DNA from 3 places in the Paraburkholderia acidisoli genome. Region 1 is predicted to be linked to each of the others. Evidence: predicted binding sites of a transcription regulator. Region 1 holds the regulator's gene; each other region holds the start of a gene.
The links. Region 1 encodes LexA, which represses DNA repair genes until DNA is damaged. Its sites were predicted from a motif close to ACTGTATNNNNATACAGT; they were not measured.
Positions count from the first base shown of each region.

Region 1 (2,265 bases):
TTTTGCCAGTCCTTCGCGACGAGACCCTTGTTGGCGAGCGCGTCGATGTCCCATGCCAGCGCGAGCGTCACGACGTCGGCCTGCAGGCCGTCGAGCACCGAGCGCGCCTGGGCGCCCGAACCGCCGTGCGACTGCTTGATGGTGAGCGTTTCGCCGGTCTTCGCCTTCCACTGCTTGATAAAGGCCTCGTTGATGTCCTGATAGAACTCGCGCGTCGGGTCGTACGACACGTTGAGCAGCGCGGTGTCGGCGTGCGCCGCCACCGGCGCCATCGCCGCCACGCCCACCAGCGGCGCCACGCCGATGACCAGTTTCGCCGCCAGCGACTTCAGCCAGCTCGCGCGCCCCGCTTTCCCCGAATTGGTGCCCATTTATCTGTTCTCCGTTCTCGTGTGTGGTTGCTGCTAACGATGGAGGCCAGTCTATCGAGAGGCTTACATCATTAAAAATAATGTTTATTCATTTTTTAATACGCAAAAGTGGTAAGCGACGGACGATCTGGCTGCAAGAGCGCGATTTCGTCTGTCAGGACCGCCTCCGGCGCTGTTGTAGCGGCGGCGAAACGAAGAACTTCAAGTAACACTTGAAAAGCGGCGAGTACTGTATAAAAATACAGTCACCTGTTTAAACATACAGTGGCGCCATGACCAAACTCACCGCACGACAACAGCAGGTTTTCGATCTGATCCGCCGGGCGATCGAGCGCACGGGCTTCCCGCCCACGCGCGCCGAGATCGCCGCGGAACTGGGCTTCAGCTCGGCCAATTCGGCCGAGGAACATCTGCGCGCCCTCGCGCGCAAAGGCGTGATCGAACTGGCGGCAGGCGCTTCGCGCGGCATCCGCCTCGTGCCCCAGGCCGACGACCTGCCGCATCAATTCACGCTGCCGCACCCGAGCATCATGCAACTGGCGCTGCCGCTGGTCGGGCGCGTGGCGGCGGGTAGCCCGATCCTCGCGCAGGAGCACATCTCGCAGAACTACATGTGCGACCCGGCGCTCTTTTCGAGCCGCCCCGACTACCTGCTGAAGGTGCGCGGCCTGTCCATGCGCGACGCCGGCATTCTCGACGGCGACCTGCTGGCCGTGCAGAAGAAGGCCGAAGCCAAAGACGGCCAGATCATCGTGGCCCGTCTGGGCGACGACGTCACGGTGAAGCGCCTCAAGCGCCGTCCGAACGGCCTCGAGCTGATCGCCGAAAACCCCGACTACGACAATATTTTTGTCCAGGCCGGCAGCGCGGAATTCGCGCTCGAAGGCATCGCAGTCGGTCTGATTCGCCCTACCGAATTCTGAAAATCGCCCGCGGGATTCGATAACGATCCGCTGGAATCTGTCTGGAGAGAGAGTCATGGAACGCCTTGCCCGTCTGCTGCCCTTCCGTCAATTCGGCCGCCTGCGTCACCTGCGCGGAATCGCATCTTGCGCGGCGCGCGAGGTACGCGCGACGGCCGCCGCGCTCAACGGCTCGCTCTTCGACCAGATCGACGAAACGCCCGATCTCGTGGCGACCAGCGCCGCCGACCTGCCGCCGCTGCCCTCGGCGCAACCGGCTTTTGCGCGCGTCTCGCTCAATAGCGCGCTCAACGTCGAACAACCCACGCGTCGCGCGCCGGTACGCGTGTATCACGGCCCTTCGCGCCTGATTCTCGTGGGCACGGTGGACGCGGTGTGCCGCGCCATCGACCGTTGCATCGCCGAACAGCCGAGCGATCTGCCGGCCGCGCTGGCAAAGTAAGGTTGGCCGTGATGTCGGCGCGCGGTTTGCGGCCTGTGCCTCGTGTGCATTCCGTGCAGTCCGGCTTCGTCGGGATTCCGGCGCAGGTTCTGGCGGAGGTTCTGGCGGTTTCTCGCGCTTTCGCGCGGCTTCAATCAGGTTTCGGGATCGTTTTCGCGTTCCGGCGGTCAACCCGTGATTGCAACCTCACGCTGACCTTATGACGGAATCCCGCACGAACCCGCCCAACTGGAAGAAGCCCGTTGCGATCACCGTTGCCGTGATCGCCGTGGTCGCGGTAATCGGCTATGGCTATGCTTCGCCGTATATCGCCGCGAATCGCATGAAAGCGGCTGCCGACGCACGCGACGCCGCCACGCTCAACGAATACGTCGACTACCCGGCGTTGCGCATGAGCTTGAAGCAGCAAGTGGGCGACATGTTGCAGCAGCGCATTCACGCGCAGCACAGCAGTAATCCGCTACTGTTGTTCGGCGCGGTAATTGGCGCGGCACTGATCGGGCCGCTAGTGGACGCCTATGCCACGCCC
Region 1 covers NZ_CP046913.1:1,778,283-1,780,547, forward strand. The annotation lists gene FAZ98_RS07700 (sulfate ABC transporter substrate-binding protein) at 1-371, opposite strand, end outside; gene lexA (transcriptional repressor LexA) at 644-1,294, shown strand; gene FAZ98_RS07710 (hypothetical protein) at 1,350-1,736, shown strand; gene FAZ98_RS07715 (DUF2939 domain-containing protein) at 1,936-2,265, shown strand, end outside.

Region 2 (2,265 bases), 430 kb from region 1:
CGCGCTTCGATTTTCGGCTGGGTGCTGGCCGTGATCGGCGCGGTTTCGGTGCTCTCGGCGTTTCTCGCGGCCATCGTCTACGGTCTGCGCCCCGACGCGAAATGGGACGCGCAGTTCAACGCCGCCTTCGCGCAGGCCGGGCGCGCGAGCCGCTCGGGCTGGACCGTGATCTTCGTCGTCATCTTCTCGTTATTGATTGGCGCGTTTCTGCTGATGACGGGTCTCGCGCTCTCGTTCCAGACGTACTTCGAATCGCAGGTCGAGGCGGCCAAGGCAATCTCGCAATAACGACGCTCGAACGACGCGGCTTTGGGCGCTCAAAACAGATCGAGCTGCGGCTTCTCGCGCACGGTCTTGTCGCGCATGAACGCCGACATGTCGAGAATGCCGTGGCGCCGCTCGTTGAGACCGAGGCGCTTCACGGCATTGTGAAAGCGCTGCTTGAGCAGGTCGGCCCACAAGCCCGTGCCCTTCATGCGCTGCGCGAAATCCGAGTTGTAATCCTTGCCGCCGCGCATGTCGCGCACGCGGCTCATCACGCGATCCGCGCGCTGCGGAAAATGCGCGGCGAGCCAGTCGTGAAAGAGCGGCGCGACTTCCCACGGCAAGCGCAGCACGATATAGCTCGCGCTCGTCGCGCCCGCCTCGGCGCACGCTTCGAGCACGCGCTCCATGTCCGGCTCGGTGACGAACGGGATCACCGGCGCGATGCTCACGCCCACCGGAATGCCCGCCTCGGCCAGCGTGCGGATGGTGCGCAGCCGCCGCGACGGCGTGGCCGCGCGCGGCTCCAGCGTGCGCGCGATATTGGCGTCGAGCGTGGTGATGGTGATGGCGGCCATGAACTGCCGACGCTGCGCCATGGGCACGAGCAGGTCGAGATCGCGCTCGATCAGCGACGACTTGGTGATGGCCGCGAACGGATGCTGACGCTCGGCGAGCACCTCGACCACGCCGCGCGTGAGACGCAGATCGCGCTCGACCGGCTGCCAGGCGTCGGTGTTCACGCCCAGCGCGATGGGCTCCGGCTCGTAAGACGGTTTCGCGAGTTCGCGCAGCAGCAACTCGCGCGCGTTGATCTTGGCGTAGATGCGGCTTTCGAAGTCGAGCCCCGGCGACAAGCCCAGATAACTGTGCGTGGGCCGCGCGAAGCAGTAGATGCAGCCGTGCTCACAACCGCGATACGGATTGAGCGAGACGCTGAACGGAATGTCGGGCGACTGGTTGCGCGTGAGGATGCTCTTCGCGCGTTCCTCGAATACCTGCGTGCGCAACGCGGGCTCGCCGTCTTCTTCACCTGCCTGCGGCTCGCTCACGTGCTGCCAGCCGTCGTCGAATGCTTCACGCTGATCGATTTCGTAGCGCCCCTGCAGATTCGTGACCGCGCCCCGCCCCTTGCGCGGCGCGAGCGGTTTGGCCGGCAACAGCGGTTGCCAGTCGGAGTCGGGGTCGACAGCGGGACGGGGTTTGGAATCGGGCACGGGAATACAAAACAAAAGCGGCTGGGTACTGTACGAATATACAGTACTCAGCCGCTTTGTCGAGCCGTAAAAACGGGGAACTGTTGCCCGGCGAATGGGAAGATCGATGCAGCCGTTCCGCTCGCGTTCCCCTTACGTTCCGCCCATGTCGCGCTCAATCGCCCACGGCGATCGTCAGCGTCTCCTTGATCTCTTCCATCACCACATAGCTCTTCGACTGCACCGCGCCCGGCAGTTGCAGCAGGATGTCGCCCAGCAGCTTGCGGTAGTCGGCCATTTCGCCAATACGCGCCTTGATCAGATAGTCGAAGTCGCCCGAAACCAGATGGCATTCGAGCACCTCGGGAATCTTCTGCACCTCGCGGCGAAACTGGTCGAACATGTTGCCGCTCTTGTGGTCGAGCGTGATCTCCACGAACACCAGCAGCGCCGCGCCCAGCACCGTGGGATTCACACGCGCGTAATAGCCGGTGATGACGCCGTCGCGCTCCATGCGCTTCACACGCTCGATGCACGGCGTGACCGACAGCCCGACCTGTTCCGCGAGGTCTTTCATCGCCATGCGGCCGTCCTGTTGCAGCAGTTTCAGGATGCGATGATCGAGACGGTCCAGCGCGCGAACCGGTTGACGCTGCGTTCTCATGATTTATTCCTGAAAATCAGAAAAATACAATAACAAAATCTGGACGTTGAACAATAGCATAGCTGTTATTACTGGCTACACCCGAATTTTCGTGCCTTCCCCGCTATGCGTGCCACAACGAGCACCGAGCGCCCCGAGGCA
Region 2 covers NZ_CP046913.1:2,212,761-2,215,025, forward strand. The annotation lists gene FAZ98_RS09685 (NINE protein) at 1-288, shown strand, start outside; gene FAZ98_RS09690 (PA0069 family radical SAM protein) at 318-1,427, opposite strand; gene FAZ98_RS09695 (Lrp/AsnC ligand binding domain-containing protein) at 1,636-2,124, opposite strand.
Region 2: FAZ98_RS09690 (PA0069 family radical SAM protein) is a predicted target of LexA. The motif match lies at 1,509-1,526, and genes of this name have one in related genera.

Region 3 (2,265 bases), on a different replicon from region 1:
AAGGTCGGCGGCATCGTCATCCATTCAAACACTTCCGGCGCTTCCCCCGTCGCACGATCAAGCACATCGAGCAGGGCCGTGCCACATCGCTTTTTCAGTCCCGCGCGAGGCAGACGCATCGCATCGGCGATCGACGTGCAACCTAGACCATCGAACCATTCCGCAAACTTCCGCGCAGCCGGTACCGCCGCGACCGGCACACGCCCGAGCACACGCGACAGCGTGCGCTCCGAAAGCGCCAGGCCGCCTCCGACGCGCGCGATCAGCCATGCGGCCTGGGCGGTCGGCGCGACGGCCACAGCGCTCGTCACGCCAAACACGGCGACTGCGGCGCGCACGCGCTCGCGAAGCCGGCGCAGACCGCCAAAAAGACGCAGGCTGGCCGTCACATCGGCAAGTACCACATACTCATCGGCGACAACGACGTTGGGCGTGAACTGAAGCAGAGCGAACGCCACCCCGCGGATGGTCTGTTCTTCGCGCGCTATGTCGCGCTCCTTAAGGTCAGCGGACGGCGCCAGCGTCAGCACGCCACCGCGGCGCATCCCTGCGACTACCCCCTGAGCACGCGCGGCCGCGTCCAGCTCGATGACGCGATTTTTCTCCAGCACCACAACGCCCGCGTTATGCGCTGGCGTGTGCCACGTCGGGCAGAAACTCTCGATGGGCAGGCGCGGCAGATGAACGCCGATCCAGTGGTGCATTTCGATTCAACAGAACAGGTGAGGGTGATAGTGGAACGAAAACCGGCTCATCCCGATGGGGGCCGCGACGCTTGACGAACGAAACGTTGAGGCCGCCGGCGGTTGCCTCCAGCGAGACCCTCAGCGGTGCCGGTGACGTTGTCGTGGCGGCCGCCATGGGACGGAACAGAAAGAACAGCGTTTCGGATCGCTGCGCGGCCAGCTGAAGCCGTCTTAACGCTTCGGCCCTTACCTGTTGCTGCCAGAAGAGCAGCGCGCCGACGGTGCCCGAGCGAAGGATCTGCTCGGCCGCCCAGAGCGCGTCGGCGGTCGACCTGGGAGTGAGCACACGGATATTTCCCGGATCAAGCCCCCACCACGACAACGCTGCCGGTTGCAGCGGGTGCGGTGGCTGAAGGAGCATGACCGGCCGCGCAGCGGTTGCGGCGAGCGCCGGCTTGAGCAGTCGAACCTCGCCGCAGCCAGGCTGCGGCACCAGAATCTCGCTCAGCGACCCGGTAGGCCAGCCCTGCCCAGGCAGTTCGGCGTCGAGCATCGCGTGACCGCTGGCCACCGTCCGCGCAGCGGATGACGCCAACTGGGAGGCAAGCCACAAATCGCGGTGAATTTCTTCAATTTTCGCCAGTGGCAGCGCCATTTCCGCCCCCCTTTAATACTGTATATCCATACAGTCATTCTAGCCTGGATTCTTGTCAGGAGGAAACAGGGCGTCGAATTGGGTCAACAGCGCTGTGGAATCCTTCTGTGTTGCCGGTGATAATTAGCGTGAAGCGCACACTAATAACAGTGGCCGTCCAGGCGGCCGGGGTCCGAGGAATCAAGTAATGGAGTCAGGCGAGCTGTCGGCCGAATCACTACGCAAGACCGTAGTCGGCATCCAAGAAAATGCAAGTCGGGAATCGAAGCAAGGATCGTCGGCCAAGCTGACAGCGGGCTCCATGATTTCGAAGCCGCGTATGGGGCGAATTACCCAAGGCACCGTGTTCTGCGGGGCGTGCGCCGAAGAATATCCTGGGCGGCCGGCTTGGGGAGTTGTGATTACCGCGAGATGCGATACCACGCACGAAAAAACGCCAATAGTGAATTATTTGCCGGCTGTCACCGTGGAAGACTGGTTACAGTCGCACGGCGGGCTTCTGAGCATCGACCGTGAATTTCTTGAGGTTAAGAACAAATACAGAAACCTGCTCGTTAAGAAGCAACTGAGCGAGAGTCTGCTTGATGTTCACTCGCCGATGCAAATCGCCGAAAACAACTTCCCGTTTCCAGACGAATCGCTGGGTAACCGAGCGCAGAAAGAGCGCAAGGACGCAGAAGACGCGCGCGGCTTCGCAGCTCGCCTGCAGACACTAGGTGACTGCCTTGTTACCCCCTTACCCAACCGCGAAGGCATCGGCTCCATCCTGCCGACATGCTCGAAGAATGTTGAAGCCGTCGTCAAGGAGCTCGTCAGCCATCGGCTTTCTGGTTACTACTTTCTTCCAAGCCTGGGTAGTGTCACCGAGCGCGCCTCGTGCAGAGGGTACGTTGTGCTTCTCCGCGAAGTTCATCATATCCCTCG
Region 3 covers NZ_CP046917.1:11,478-13,742, forward strand. The annotation lists gene FAZ98_RS34465 (Y-family DNA polymerase) at 1-704, opposite strand, end outside; gene imuA (translesion DNA synthesis-associated protein ImuA) at 625-1,341, opposite strand; gene FAZ98_RS34475 (hypothetical protein) at 1,529-2,265, shown strand, end outside.
Region 3: imuA (translesion DNA synthesis-associated protein ImuA) is a predicted target of LexA. The motif match lies at 1,359-1,376, and genes of this name have one in related genera.